2 regions of the Streptomyces parvus genome follow, and region 2 is predicted to be linked to the other one. Evidence: riboswitches for the same ligand, from Rfam matches in the RefSeq annotation. Region 2 holds a riboswitch; the other holds the start of a gene.

What was found. Region 2 has a riboswitch for glycine ahead of gcvP (aminomethyl-transferring glycine dehydrogenase). Riboswitches for the same ligand answer to the same signal wherever they lie in the genome.
Region 1: linked by a shared signal. The riboswitch ahead of gcvT (glycine cleavage system aminomethyltransferase GcvT) and the one ahead of gcvP (aminomethyl-transferring glycine dehydrogenase) in region 2 are both predicted to bind glycine.

Annotation. Positions count from the first base shown of each region.
Region 1 is NZ_CP135079.1:5,023,417-5,031,108, forward strand. Features, by position in the region: gene RNL97_RS23730 (L-serine ammonia-lyase) at 168-1,553, opposite strand; gene glyA (serine hydroxymethyltransferase) at 1,725-2,984, opposite strand; gene gcvH (glycine cleavage system protein GcvH) at 3,004-3,381, opposite strand; gene gcvT (glycine cleavage system aminomethyltransferase GcvT) at 3,514-4,629, opposite strand; glycine riboswitch at 4,807-4,904, opposite strand; gene RNL97_RS23750 (AAA family ATPase) at 5,110-5,802, shown strand; gene RNL97_RS23755 (enhanced serine sensitivity protein SseB) at 5,874-6,644, shown strand; gene RNL97_RS23760 (enhanced serine sensitivity protein SseB C-terminal domain-containing protein) at 6,822-7,610, shown strand.
Region 2 is NZ_CP135079.1:723,355-731,046, reverse strand. Features, by position in the region: gene RNL97_RS04350 (DNA polymerase IV) at 1-1,095, shown strand, start outside; gene RNL97_RS04345 (PRC-barrel domain-containing protein) at 1,014-1,388, opposite strand; glycine riboswitch at 1,522-1,619, shown strand; gene gcvP (aminomethyl-transferring glycine dehydrogenase) at 1,813-4,698, shown strand; gene RNL97_RS04335 (DUF5999 family protein) at 4,838-5,044, opposite strand; gene RNL97_RS04330 (hypothetical protein) at 5,380-5,964, opposite strand; gene RNL97_RS04325 (hypothetical protein) at 6,449-7,692, shown strand, end outside.

The DNA of each region.
Region 1 (7,692 bases), 4.3 Mb from region 2:
GACGACGCGCGCAGGTTCCTTCCGCAAGCCCGGTCACCGCGGCCCGAAGCTATGCCACGGCGGTACTCACGGATATCCGAGGAGGCGGATCCACGGATACGCAATCAATGTCACCAGAGGTACGGACGTGTCACCTGAGACGCAGCCGTCCCACAGGGCCCGCCGTCTCAGCACTCGATGATGTTCACCGCGAGCCCGCCCCGCGCCGTCTCCTTGTACTTCACGCTCATGTCGGCCCCGGTCTCCTTCATCGTCTTGATGACCTTGTCGAGGGAGACCTTGTGGCTGCCGTCGCCCCGCAGCGCCATCCGGGCCGCCGTGACCGCCTTCACCGCCGCCATGCCGTTGCGCTCGATGCAGGGGATCTGGACGAGGCCGCCGACCGGGTCGCAGGTCAGGCCCAGGTTGTGTTCCATGCCGATCTCGGCGGCGTTCTCCACCTGCTCGGGGGAGCCGCCGAGGACCTCGGCCAGGGCGCCGGCCGCCATCGAGCAGGCCGAGCCGACCTCGCCCTGGCAGCCGACCTCGGCGCCGGAGATCGAGGCGTTCTCCTTGAAGAGGAGGCCGATCGCGCCGGCCGCGAGGAGGAAGCGGACGACGCTGTCCTCCTTCTCCGCCTCGGTGCAGCCGTGGGAAGCGAAGTTCATGTAGTAGTGCAGGACGGCCGGGATGATGCCCGCCGCGCCGTTCGTGGGGGCGGTGACGACGCGGCCGCCCGCCGCGTTCTCCTCGTTGACCGCCATCGCGTAGAGGGTGATCCACTCCATCGCGCGGGCCTGCGGGTCGCCCTCGGCGCGCAGCTGGCGGGCCGAGTTCGCGGCGCGGCGGCGGACCTTGAGGCCGCCGGGGAGGATGCCCTCGCGCGACATGCCGCGCGAGACACAGGCCTGCATGACGCGCCAGACCTCCAGCAGACCGGAGCGGATCTCCGCCTCGGTGCGCCAGGCCAGCTCGTTCTCCAGCATCATCGAGGAGATGGACAGCCCGGTCTCGCGGGAGAGCCGCAGCAGTTCGTCGCCGGTGCGGAAGGGGTGTTTGAGGACCGTGTCGTCGGGGACGATCGGGTTCTCCCCGGCCACCGCGTCCTCGTCGACCACGAAGCCGCCGCCGACCGAGTAGTACGTCTTCTCCAGGACCGGGGCGCCCTCGGTGTCGTACGCGAAGACCGTCATGCCGTTGGCGTGGTACGGGAGCGCCTTGCGGCGGTGCAGGACCAGGTCGTCGTCGAAGGCGAACGGGATCTCGTGCATGCCCAGCAGGTTGATCCGGCCGGTGGAGCGGATCTCCTCCACGCGGGTGTCGGCGCTCTCCACGTCGACCGTCTGCGGCGACTCGCCCTCCAGGCCGAGCAGGACCGCCTTGGGCGTCCCGTGCCCGTGGCCGGTCGCGCCGAGGGAGCCGTACAGCTCGGCGCGTATCGAGGCGGTGTGCGCGAGCAGGCCCTCGTTCTTCAGGCGGCGCGCGAACATCCGGGCGGCGCGCATCGGGCCCACCGTGTGGGAGCTGGAGGGGCCGATACCGACCGAGAAGAGGTCGAAGACCGAGATGGCCACGGGAGGACTCCTTGGGGGGTGGGAAGACGCCGTTGTCTGCCTGGGTGGTGCGGGACAAGCGGGGCAAGCGGGATGAGAAGGACCGGCGGGGGCAAGGAACGGGGCACCGCGCTCACTTTTCTCCAGTGTGCGCGGTGCCCCGTCCGGATGCGCGGAACCGCAGGCCAGGTACTACTTCAGGCCGGGGTACAGCGGGAACTTCTCGGCCAGCGCGGCGACGCGGGCCTTGAGGTCGTCCGCGTCGTACGACGGCTTGAGGGCGGCCGCGATGATCTCCGCGACCTCCGTGAAGTCCTCGGCGCCGAAGCCGCGGGTGGCCAGCGCCGGGGTGCCGATCCGCAGGCCCGAGGTGACCATCGGGGGACGCGGGTCGTTCGGGATGGCGTTCCGGTTGACCGTGATGCCCAGCTCGTGGAGCCGGTCCTCGGCCTGCTGGCCGTCCAGCTCGGAGTTGCGCAGGTCGACGAGGACCAGGTGCACGTCGGTGCCGCCGGAGAGGACGGAGACGCCCACCTCGGTGACGTCCGGCTGGACCAGGCGCTCGGCCAGGATCCGGGCGCCGTCCAGAGTGCGCTGCTGGCGCTCCTTGAACTCCTCGCCCGCCGCGACCTTGAACGAGACCGCCTTCGCCGCGATCACGTGCTCCAGCGGACCGCCCTGCTGACCCGGGAAGACCGCCGAGTTGATCTTCTTGGCGAGCTCCTGGGTGGAGAGGATCACGCCACCGCGCGGACCGCCGAGGGTCTTGTGCGTGGTGGTGGTGACGACATGGGCGTGCGGCACCGGGTTGGGGTGCAGCCCGGCCGCCACCAGGCCCGCGAAGTGCGCCATGTCGACCATCAGGTACGCGCCGACCTCGTCCGCGATCCGGCGGAAGGCCGCGAAGTCCAGCTGGCGCGGGTAGGCGGACCAGCCGGCCACGATCAGCTTCGGCTGGGACTCCTTGGCGAGGCGCTCGACCTCCTCCATGTCCACGACACCGGTCTCGTCGACGTGGTACGGGACCACGTTGTAGAGCTTGCCGGAGAAGTTGATCTTCATGCCGTGGGTCAGGTGACCGCCGTGGGCCAGGTTCAGGCCCATGATCGTGTCGCCCGGCTTCAGCAGCGCGAACATCGCGGCGGCGTTCGCCTGCGCACCGGAGTGCGGCTGCACGTTCGCGGCCTCGGCGCCGAACAGGGCCTTGATCCGGTCGATCGCGATCTGCTCGACGACGTCGACGTGCTCACAACCGCCGTAGTAGCGGCGGCCGGGGTAGCCCTCGGCGTACTTGTTGGTGAGGACGGAGCCCTGTGCCTCCATGACGGCGACCGGAGCGAAGTTCTCCGAGGCGATCATTTCGAGGGTGGACTGCTGACGGTGGAGCTCGGCGTCGACGGCGGCGGCGACGTCCGGGTCCAGCTCGTGGAGGGAGGAGTTCAGAAGCGACATCAGGGGGTCCCTTAAGGTCTCAGTTGCCGGAGAACGCGGTGTACTCGTCGGCGGAGAGCAGATCGGCCGGCTCCTCCGCGACGCGCACCTTGAACAGCCAGCCGCCCTCGAAGGGAGCGGAGTTCACCAGCGAGGGGTCGTCCACGACGTCCTGGTTGGCCGCCGTCACCTCACCGGTCACCGGCGAGTACAGATCGCTGACGGACTTGGTCGACTCCAGCTCGCCGCAGGTCTCGCCCGCGGTCACCGTGTCACCGACCTCCGGGAGCTGGGCGTAGACGACGTCACCGAGCGCGTTGGCCGCGTACTCCGTGATGCCGATGGTGGCCACGCCGTCCTCGAGGGCCGACAGCCACTCGTGCTCCTTGCTGTACCGCAGCTGCTGGGGGTTGCTCATGACCTGAATTCTCCTGTACGCGGGGGAGTGCTGATGAACGGTGGTCTTGCGGTGTGAGACGGAGGTACGTCACTTCCGTGACGCCTGCGTGCCGGTGAGGAGGGCCCGGAATGCGCCGTTCCCTCCGGGATATCACTTCTGGCGCTTGTAGAACGGCAGCGCGACGACCTCGTACGGCTCGTGCGTGCCCCGGATGTCCACGCCCACGCCCGCGGTGCCCGGCGCGGCGAAGGCCGCGTCCACGTACGCCATGGCGATCGGCCTGCCCAGGGTGGGGGAGGGGGCGCCGGAGGTGACCTCGCCGATCACCTTGCCGTCCGCGACGACCGGGAATCCGGCGCGCGGGACCCGGCGGCCCTCGGCGATCAGGCCGACCAGCTTGCGCGGCGGAGCGGTCTCGGCGCGCTCGGCGGCGGCCTTCAACGCCTCGCGGCCGATGAAGTCGCCCTCCTTCTCGAACTTCACGACCCGGCCCAGACCCGCGTCGAACGGGGTCAGGGCGGTCGTCAGCTCGTGCCCGTACAGCGGCATGCCCGCCTCCAGGCGCAGCGTGTCCCGGCAGGAGAGCCCGCACGGGATCAGGCCGTGCGGCGCGCCGGCGTCGGTCAGCGCCTGCCACAGCTGCTCGGCGTGCTCGGGCGCGACGAACAGCTCGAAGCCGTCCTCGCCGGTGTAGCCGGTACGGGCGATGAGCGCGGGGACCCCGGCGACCGTGCCCGGCAGGCCCGCGTAGTACTTCAGCCCGTCCAGATCGGCGTCGGTGACGGCCTTCATGATCGCCGGGGACTCCGGGCCCTGGACGGCGAGCAGCGCGTAGGCGTCCCGGTCGTCGCGCACCGCGGCGTCGAAGCCGCCGACGCGCTCGGTCAGCGCGTCCAGCACGATCTGGGCGTTGCCCGCGTTGGCGACGACCATGTACTCGGTCTCGCCCAGGCGGTAGACGATCAGGTCGTCGACGATCCCGCCGTCGTCCTGGACGATCATCGTGTAGCGGGCCCGGCCGTTGCCGACGGTGGCGATGTTGCCCACCAGCGCGTAGCTCAGGAAGGCGGCGGCCTCGGGCCCGGTGACGGTGATCTCGCCCATGTGGGAGAGGTCGAAGAGGCCCGCCCGGGTGCGTACGGCGTTGTGCTCGTCGCGCTCGCTGGCGTACCGCAGGGGCATGTCCCAGCCCGCGAAGTCGGTCATGGTGGCGCCGAGCGAGCGGTGCAGTGCGTCGAGGGCGGTGAGACGGGGGGCAGTGCTCATGGATACGGCTCCAGGGCATGACGACGTCAGGACGGAAAATCCTCCCCATCTGTCATCGGAACCTGAGAGGTTCGCCGATAGCCCCTGACGGGGTATGCCCCCGGAGGGCGCCCCTGTTCAGGGGGCTCGGCTTGCACCTTGGGTGGAGCCGCAGGGCGACTCGCTTTTCAGATCTGCCTCATCCACGCGGTACGGGGCCTGAGAGATTCAAGGGAGGATCTTGCTCCTTCGGCGCCCGGCTCACACTGTGGCCGGAACTCTCCCGCGCGGATTCGAACGGCCGGTATGCAGTTGGCGGGGTCATCATCGCATGCATCGGGCGGGAGTGGGGGCCCGGTCTCCCCTCCGGTCCCCGGGGACGTGAAGCCCCGCGGATCGGGGCATGATCCGGGCGACGGGCCGGAGGTCGGTTGTGTCGCATTGCCTTTTCTTTACACTTCAGGAGCAGACGTGCGAGACCCGACAGCAGGGGGATGGGCGATGGCGTTGCAGCGGTCGGTACCGGCCGCGGGGGTCGCGCACGGCGCGGTGCCCGCTCGGCGCGGCGCTCCCGTGCGGGAGCTGCTGGAGACCCGTGCGCCGGTGGTACGTGACCTGCGCGGGCGCACCGGCTACGGCCCGTACAGCCTCGACCTCACCGCCGGTGACATCGTCGTGGTCTCGGGGCTCCCCGGCAGCGGCAAGTCCACCCTCATCAGGCGGGCCGTGCAGGGGCGTGCCGTCGACTCCCAGAACACCCGCGACAGCTGGGCCGCCGCCGTGCCCGGGTTAGTGCCCTACGCCCTCTACCGCCCCCTCGTCCGGGCCGCGCACTACCTCGGCCTGCGGAAGGCCCTGCGGTCCGGTGAATCCGTCGTCGTGCACGACTGCGGCACCCAGACCTGGGTACGCCGCTGGCTCGCCCGGCACGCGGCGGCCCGGGGCCGCACCTTCCATCTGATCCTGCTCGACGTGACGCCCGACGTGGCGCGGCAGGGGCAGCGCGAGCGCGGGCGCGGGGTCTCCGGCTACGCCTTCGCCCGCCACCGGCACGCGGTGGCCCGGCTGCTCCGGGACACCGAACAGGGGCTGCTGCCCGCCGGCTGCACCTCCGCGGTGCTGCTCGACCGCGAGGCCGCGGGGGCGCTCGGCCGGATCTCCTTCACGGACGCCGGAGCTTCCGCCGCCCGCTGAGGTTAGGGTGCTGGCCGGAGCAGAGGGCCGCCGCGGCGCGGCCCGGGCGGTTGAGAGAGGGCACAGAGCCAGTGGACATTCCGGCACCCGCACCGGCCCACCCCCAGCAGGGGTGGCCCGCCAACGAGCTCGAAGAGGTGCTGACGGCCTCGCTCGGCGTCCCGGACGCGGGCGGCCGCCTCGTCGAGGTGCTCGGCCGCAGCTCCCTCTGGGTGCCCCTGCCGAACGGCGGCACCCCCGCGAGCGCGGACCTCGACCTGCCGATGATGGAGATCGAGGGCGCGGCCTTCGTCCCCGTCTTCAGCTCGGAGGCCCAGTTCCTCAGCTGCGTCGGCAGCCATATGTCCTTCACCGTCGCGCCCGCCCGCGACTTCGCGCGGGGCCTGCCCCCGCAGGTCGGGATCGCCGTGAACCCGGGCGGCGTCGTCGGCATACCGCTGCCGCCGCCCGCCGTCGCCGAGCTCTGCCGGGCGGGCCGCACCGCCCTGGACGGGCCCGCCACCGGCGGCCGGGTCCGGCTGTTCGAGCCGGACTGGCAGCACGACCCGGTCGATTTCCTCACCGCCGTGTCCGAGGAGTTCGAGGCCACCGGAGTCGTGAGCACCGCCCGCCGGACGCTGGCCAGCATCGAGGGCGGCGACCCGGTCCTCTTCGTCGGCGTCGAGTTCGCCACCTGGGACGGCGCGGGGCAGAGCGCCCCCATGGACGCCATCGGCCGGGCCCTCGGCCGGGTCCAGGTGCCGTGGCCGGTCAACCTGGTCCTGCTCGATGTGGCCCAGGACCTCGTGGGCGACTGGATGCGGGAGAAGGTCCGCCCGTTCTACCGCCGCGAGGGCCACTGAGGGCCACCGGTTCACCGGCGCGAGGGCCGGTGAGGCCCTGAGGACCGGGCGCTGCGGGTCCGTGGCGTCAAGTCGGTGTCTGAAGGGGCGCATAAGCTGGTTTGATGGCGTGGTGGCTCCCGTGTGCCCGGGAGCGATGGCGTGAAGGCGACGGATCGACGAGGGGCGGAACCCAGGGTGAGTGCGTCAGGCACCGCGGCGGGCGGAAAGGTGGAGCGGCTGCTCCGCCAGGTGACCCCCGGGCGTTACGACGCCTACGAGGAACTGCTCTCCGCTGTCGCCGAGGGCCGGATCTGGATGCTGCTCTGGCACGGCACGGCCGGCTCGCCGGACGCCCAGTACGGAAACATGGAGATCGACGGCCTGGGGTACGCCCCCTGCGTCACCTCCGCCCAGGAGCTCTCCGCCAGTGGCTGGAACCGGGCCCACGAGCTGGTCACCGGACGTGAGATCGCCCGCGCCCTCTTCCCCGACCGCTGGGGCATCTGGCTCAACCCGCACGGCCCCGGGGGCGGCGTCGGCATCCCCTGGCTCGATCTGCGCCGTATCGCGACCGGTCTGGACCGGCTGCCCGCCGGACCGCTCCGGCTGAGCGAACCGGCCATCGAACTCCCGCAGTTCTACGCCCTGCTCACCCAGAACGCCCACCGCACCCCCGCGATCCGCTCCCTGCGCCGCGCCTGGGTGCACCCCGCGGTCGGCGTCCCGTATCTCGCGATCGGCCTCGACCTCTACGACACCGGCCGCGCCGCCGTCGAATCGGTGCGCGAGATGATGCGGCAGTCGGTCGGCGCTGTCCCCGAGGGGCTGCCGGTCTCCACCGTCGCGCTCTCCGACGAGTACGACCCGGTCGGCATGTGGCTGCGCGCCAACACCCGCCCGTTCTACGACCGCGAGGCCCACGCCCCGGCGGGCCCCCGGTCTGCCGCCGCCCCGGGCTACGGCTACCCGCCGCTCCCTCGCTGACTCGAAGGGCCCATCGAAGGCCCCCGCAGGCCTCGCCGACCCGAAGACCCCCGTCGCGGGGGAGAGCTCCGCCCTCGGTCAC
Region 2 (7,692 bases):
GCCCGCGCCACGGGGGAGGGGCTGCGGGTGGCCATCCGCGCCGTGACCGGCCTGAGCGGATCCGTCGGACTCGCGGGTTCCAAGATGCTCGCCAAGATCGCCTCCGAGCAGGCGAAGCCGGACGGTCTCGTCCTCATCGAGCCGGGCACCGAGCGCGAGCTGCTCGCCCCCCTGTCCGTACGCATCCTCCCGGGGGTCGGCCCGGCCACCGGCGACCATCTCCGACGTGCCGGGATGACCACCGTCCACGATCTGGCCGAGGCGGGCGAGGCGGAGCTCGTACGGCTGGTCGGCAAGGCCCACGGCCACGGGCTCTTCCGGATGGCGCTGGGCCTCGACGACCGGCCGGTGGTCGCCGAGCGGGACGCCAAGTCCGTATCGGTGGAGGACACCTTCGACGTGGACCTGCACGACCGGGTGCGGGTGCGCGCCGAGGTCGAGCGGCTGGCCGTGCGGTGCGTGGAGCGGCTGCGCGCCGCCGACCGGTCGGGCCGCACGGTGGTGCTGAAGGTGCGCCGCTACGACTTCTCCACGCTGACCCGCTCCGAGACGCTCAGAGGCCCCACGGACGACCCCACCGTGGTCCGTGAGGCGGCGGGGCGGCTGCTGGAGTCCGTCGACACCACGGGCGGCGTACGGCTCCTGGGGGTCGGCGTCACGGGGCTTGCCGACTACACCCAGGAGGACCTGTTCGCCCAGGCCGCCGAGGCCCGGGAGCTCGCGCAGCGGGCCCTGGAACACCACGCGCCGACCGCGGAGGGCGGCGCGGAGGAAGCCGTTCCGGAGCCCGAGGCGGACAGCGCCGAGCAGCTCGCCGCGCGGCGCTGGCCCGCCGGGCACGATGTGCACCACGAGGAGCACGGGCACGGCTGGGTGCAGGGCAGTGGGATCGGCCGGGTCACCGTCCGGTTCGAGGAACCGTGGAGCGCGCCCGGCCGGGTCCTCACCTTCCGGATCGACGACCCGCTGCTGCGGCCCGCCGACCCGCTGCCGCTCGTCCGCGAGACGCCCGACTACTCCTCCTGGCCCGCCAGCCTGCCGAAGTCCCGGTCCTCGGGCGCCGTGTCCTCCGAGGGCGGGGAGTCCAGCCCGTAATGCCGGTAGAGCTGCAGCTCCTGCTCGGGCGACAGGTGCCGGCCGACGCCGAAGTCCGGCGCGCCCTTGATCAACGCCCGGTCGAAGGGGACGCGCAGCGCGTCCTCGACGAACTCGCTGGGCTCCAGCGGGACGAAGGCGTCCCTGCTGAACAGGCCGGTGCGCACGGCCGCCCACTCGGGTACACCCGTCGCGTCGTCGAGATAGACCTCATCCACCGTTCCGATCTTGGAGCCCTTGCGATCGAACGCCTTGCGGCCGATCAGGCGGCGCGGATCGATATCCGTCTGCACGGTGCCTCCCACTGGTCGCGGACTGCTCACGGCGGTCCCTGTCGCTCCACCAGCACCAGACAAATGCAGATCCGTGGTCTCGGCCACTCGAGAGCTCCGGCTCGATGGCCGCTGGTAGGCTGGCAGTGGCTGCTGACCCCGTGCGGGAGAGTCCTCCGGTGGAGAATCCGGAGGCGCCGAAGGAGCAACTCCTCCCCGGAATCTCTCAGGCCCCCGTACCGCACGGACGAGGTCACTCTGGAAAGCAGGGCGGATCCGTGCGGGCGCAGGCCCGGGTGGACCCGACCCTCACCGACGGTGAAAGTCGGCACGCCCCCGGGCGGGCCGGTGAAGCTCTCAGGTTGAGATGACAGAGGGGGAGGCCGTCCGGGCACCCGCGCCGTGGTGCCCCTCGCAGGTCGTGACAGACCAGGAGGCCTCCACCATGACCCCCCGTCGCACTCCGCTCTCCCAGCTGGAGCAGGGCATTCCGTTCGAGCAGCGCCACATAGGGCCCGATGCCGAGGCCCAGGCGAAGATGCTCGCCCAGGTCGGCTACGGCTCGCTCGACGAGCTGACCGCCGCCGCGGTGCCCGACGTGATCAAGAGTGCGGAGGCCCTGAACCTTCCCTCGGCGCGCACCGAGGCGGAGGTGCTGGCCGAGCTGCGCTCGCTGGCCGACCGCAACGAGGTGCTGGCCCCGATGATCGGCCTCGGCTACTACGGCACCTTCACGCCGCCCGTCATCCTGCGCAACGTCATGGAGAACCCCGCGTGGTACACGGCCTACACGCCGTACCAGCCGGAGATCTCCCAGGGCCGGCTCGAAGCCCTCCTGAACTTCCAGACGATGGTCGCCGAGCTGACCGGGCTGCCCACCTCCGGCGCCTCCCTGCTCGACGAGGGCACCGCGGCCGCCGAGGCGATGGCCCTGGCCCGGCGCGTCGGCAAGGTGAAGAAGGGCGTCTTCCTGGTCGACGCCGACACCCTGCCCCAGACCGTCGCGGTCATCGAGACCCGCGCCGAGCCCACCGGCGTCGAGGTCGTCGTCGCCGACCTGAGCGAGGGCATCCCCGCCGAGATCGCCGAGCGGGGCGTCTTCGGCGTCCTGCTCCAGTACCCGGGCGCCTCCGGTGCCGTGCGCGCCATCGAGTCCGTCATCGAGCAGGCCCACGAGCTGGGCGCGATCGTCACCGTCGCCGCCGACCTGCTGGCCCTCACGCTGCTCACCTCGCCCGGCGCGCTCGGCGCCGACATCGCGGTCGGCACCACCCAGCGCTTCGGTGTCCCGATGGGCTTCGGCGGCCCGCACGCCGGCTTCATGGCGGTCCGCGAGAAGTTCGCCCGCTCCCTGCCCGGCCGCCTCGTCGGCGTCTCCGTCGACGCCGACGGCAACAAGGCCTACCGCCTGGCCCTCCAGACCCGCGAGCAGCACATCCGCCGCGAGAAGGCCACCAGCAACATCTGCACCGCTCAGGTCCTCCTCGCCGTGATGGCCGGGATGTACGCGGTCTACCACGGCCCCGACGGGCTGCGGACGATCGCCCGCCGCACCCACCGCTACGCCGTGATCCTCGCCGACGGTCTGCGCACCGCCGGGGCCGACGTCGTGCACGGCGCGTTCTTCGACACCCTGACCGTCCGGGCCCCCGGCAAGGCCGCCGGCATCGTCGCCGACGCCCGCGAGCGCGGGGTCAACCTCCGCCTCGTCGATGCCGACCACGTCTCCATCGCCTGCGACGAGACCACCACCCGTGCGCAGATCTCCGCCGTCTGGGCCGCCTTCGGCGCCGAGGGCGACATCGAGGCGCTCGACGCCACGGTCGCCGACGCGCTGCCGGAGGCGCTGCTGCGCTCCGACGACATCCTGACCCACCCGGTCTTCCACCAGCACCGCTCCGAGACCGCGATGCTGCGCTACCTGCGCAAGCTCGCCGACCGCGACTACGCGCTGGACCGCGGCATGATCCCGCTCGGCTCCTGCACCATGAAGCTGAACGCGACCGCCGAGATGGAGTCGATCACCTGGCCCGAGTTCGGCGCGCTGCACCCCTTCGCACCGGCCGAGCAGGCGCAGGGCTTCCTCACCCTCATCCGTGAGCTGGAGGAGCGCCTCGCCGAGGTCACCGGCTACGACGCGGTGTCCATCCAGCCCAACGCCGGCTCCCAGGGCGAGTTCGCGGGCCTGCTGGCCGTCCGGGCGTACCACCGGGCCAACGGCGACGACCAGCGCACCGTCTGTCTCATCCCGTCCTCCGCGCACGGTACCAACGCCGCCAGCGCCGTCATGGCGGGCATGAAGGTCGTCGTGGTGAAGACCGCCGACGACGGTGAGGTCGACGTCGCGGACCTGCGCGCCAAGATCGAGCTGCACCGCGACGAGCTGGCCGTGCTGATGATCACCTACCCGTCCACGCACGGGGTGTTCGAGGAGCACGTCGCCGACATCTGCGGCGAGGTGCACGACGCGGGCGGCCAGGTGTACGTCGACGGCGCCAACCTCAACGCGCTGGTCGGGCTGGCCAAGCCCGGCAAGTTCGGCGGCGACGTCTCGCACCTGAACCTGCACAAGACCTTCTGCATCCCGCACGGCGGCGGCGGCCCCGGCGTCGGCCCGGTCGGCGTCCGCGCCCACCTCGCCCCGTACCTCCCCAACCACCCGCTCCAGCCCGCCGCGGGCCCGGAGACCGGGGTGGGCCCGATCTCGGCCGCCCCGTGGGGCTCCGCGGGCATTCTGCCGATCTCGTGGGCGTACGTCCGTCTGATGGGCGGCGAGGGCCTCAAGCGGGCCACGCAGGTCGCCGTGCTGGCCGCGAACTACATCGCCAAGCGCCTGGAGCCGCACTTCCCGATCCTGTACAGCGGCCCGGCCGGACTGGTCGCCCACGAGTGCATCGTGGACCTGCGCCCGATCTCCAAGGCGACCGGCGTCTCCATCGACGACGTCGCCAAGCGCCTGATCGACTACGGCTTCCACTCGCCGACCATGTCGTTCCCGGTGGCCGGCACGCTGATGATCGAGCCGACGGAGAGCGAGGACCTCGCGGAGCTCGACCGGTTCTGCGACACCATGATCGCGATTCGCGCCGAGATCGAGAAGGTCGCCTCGGGACAGTGGAGCGCGGACGACAACCCGCTGTCCAACGCCCCGCACACCGCCGCCGCGCTCGGTGGTGACTGGGAGCACGGCTACAGCCGCGAGGAGGCCGTCTTCCCGGCCGGGGTGTCCGCAGCCGACAAGTACTGGCCGCCGGTGCGCCGCATCGACGGGGCCTTCGGCGACCGGAACCTGGTCTGCTCCTGCCCCCCGCTGGACGAGTACGACAACTGAATCAGCCTGTCGTAGGGCGTGCGCCGGGAGCGGCGCGCGCCGGACACGCGTCGGGGCCGGTGCGGAGATCTCTCCGGGCCGGCCCCTTTTTTTCGTACGACTTCTTCCGTACGGCCGCTCCCGGTCCGTACGGAAGCTCTCAGGCGGCCTTCACCACGCGGCCGGCTGCCAGCGGCCGGTGCGGGGCGATGATCTGCCCGTCGGGCAGCAGTTCGCCGGTGTCCTCGAAGAGCAGGACGCCGTTGCACAGGAGGCTCCACCCCTGTTCGGGGTGGTGGGCCGTCAGGCGGGCGGCCTCCCGGTCGGGCGAATCGGCGGTGGGGCAGGGTGGCTGGTGCTGGCACATGGATGGGTTCTTTCGCTGCGTCGAGTCGAGTGTCCTGCGGCTGGATGAGTTCTTCATGGCCGCCCCCGTATCAGTCGGTCCGGTCCCAGTGTTGCCCTACGGGGAAGAATCCGCAGGGATTTCGCTGCAGCACCCGTACTCCTCCCATGACGCGTCACCCGCGCGGACGGTTCACCGCAACTGCACTGTCCCTTTGGGTGGTTCGGGGTGGCCGGATGGGACTAGTCCGAACGGGCAGCACAGCGCCCCCGCGGCGGCCCCTCGCCGCTGCCCGGTGGTGCGGGACGGATCGGGGCCGCCGCGGGGGCGCTGTGCCCGGGCCCTGCCGACGCCGGTCAGGCCGAGCTGAGGAGTGGCCCCGGGGCCACCCGCATCGAGATGACGGGCAGCAGGTCGGCGACCCGGTGCGGGCGGTGGGCCGCGATGCCCGGGGGGGCCGGCGCCAGGGGCACCAGGACGTCCGTCGGCGCGAGCACCCCGCCGGAGGGATCGGCCTCGGTGTCGCCGTGCAGCCACAGGGTGAGCATGTACAGCTCCGGGATGGACAGGAGCCGCGCCTGGCAGCCGGTGGCCGACGCCTCCGCCTGCCGGACGGCCAGCTCGGTCGAGGCGAGGTAGGGGCCCTCGAAGAAGTGCGAGAACGTCCAGCCGTCGGGGGTGAGCACGGTGTCCGCCGCGGCGACCGCGCGGCCCTCGCTCCGGATCAGGAAACGCCAGGCCGCCAGGCGTGTCAGCGGCGCCGTGCCGGAGGGCGCGATCCGGTCCAGCACATGCACGGGAAGCGGTAGTTCGGGGCTCAGCGGTCCCTGGACGGACCGGAGAGCGGAGGTTCGGGCTTCGCGGACGGCGGTGGGAGAACCGAGGGCCGCGAGAACGCTGCGCAGGGCGGGCGCGGGAGCCGAGGGGACATGCAGCGGCATGGTGGGTCGCCTCTCACTTCGGAGACACGGTGGAGCTTGGGCGGGTGCAGACGGCGCTGTCGGCGTGCGGGCCAGAAGAGGCCGGCGACGGGCGAGTCGTATCTACTCTCTGCCTCGTTGAGCGGAGTTTATATGACGCGTGTTCACACAGTGTTTCCGCTAGCAGTCCGGGATATGCGCCGCAAGGCGTCATCCGGCCTTCAAATCGCGGTATTCCTGGGGATTTGATCTGCCGCGGTCGGTTGCGACCTGGCACCCTTCCGGTGGCACGGACGGCCGAAACTCGTCCGTGTTTTCACCACGCATGGACCAGTCGGCAATGCCCCGTGCCGCATGCCGTGGGAATGTGCCCCCGGTCTCCTGCAACCAGACTACCGGGTCTCGGAGGCCCGTGGGGGCGTTACGGATCACTCTCGCGGGGCATTATCGATCGTGATGCGAGCGGCCTGGACCGCGGGCCGCCCACTGGAGGAGGGACCCCTCGATGGGGGAGAAGGTCGTGGCGGGAGCCTTTGACCTGTCCGATCGACAGGCGTACCGGACGAAGCTCAACCGGTGCCTGGAGGGGCTGGAGAGGCTTCTGGAGGAGCGGAGGTTCGACCGTCCGCGGAACTTGATGGGGCTGGAGATAGAGCTGAATCTCGCGGGTTCCGACGGGATGCCGCGCATGATGAATCAGCAAGTGCTCCAGCGCATCGCGAGCCGGGATTTCCAGACCGAACTGGGGATGTTCAATCTCGAAGTGAATATCGTCCCGCACCGCCTCGGCGGCCGGGTATTCGATCAGCTCTCGGAGGAGTTGCGGACCGGCCTCGCCTATGCGCACCGGAAGGCGGGGGAGGTGGACGCGGGGATCGTGATGATCGGAATCCTGCCCACCCTGGGGGAGCACGACGTGGTGTCCGCGAATCTCTCGGACGTGGACCGCTACACCCTGCTCAACGATCAAATGGCGGCCGCCCGGGGGGAGGATTTCGCCCTGGATATCGAAGGCGTCGAGCGGTTGGTCTGCACCTCTCCCTCGATCGCCCCGGAATCGGCCTGCACCTCGGTCCAGCTGCACCTCCAGGTGACGCCGGGCCGGTTCGCCGACGTCTGGAACGCCGCCCAGGCGATCACCGGCGTCCAGATCGCGCTGGGCGCCAACGCCCCGTTCCTGTTCGGCAAGGAGCTGTGGCGCGAGTCCCGGCCGCCCCTGTTCCAGCAGGCCACCGACGTACGGCCGCCGGAGCTGGCGAACCAGGGCGTACGCCCCAGAACCTGGTTCGGGGAGCGCTGGATCGGCTCCGCGCACGAGCTGTTCGAGGAGAACCTGCGGTACTTCCCACCGCTCCTGCCGATCTGTGACGACGAGGACCCCCTGAAGGTGCTCGACGAAGGCGGAGTGCCCGAGCTGGGCGAGCTGGTGCTGCACAACGGCACCGTCTACCGCTGGAACCGCCCGGTGTACGGGATCGCCGACGGCGTTCCCCATCTGCGGGTGGAGAACCGCGTCCTGCCCGCAGGCCCGACGGTCACCGACGTGATCGCCAACGCCGCGTTCTACTACGGGCTCGTGCGGGCGCTCGCCGAGGAGTCCCGGCCGGTGTGGACCCGGCTGCCGTTCGAGGCCGCCGAGGAGAATTTCACCGAGGCCTGCCGGCACGGCATCGAGGCCGAGATGCTCTGGCCCCGGCCGGGCCGCTCCGGCGGACTGGCCAGGATCCCCGCCGTACAGCTGGTTCTGGA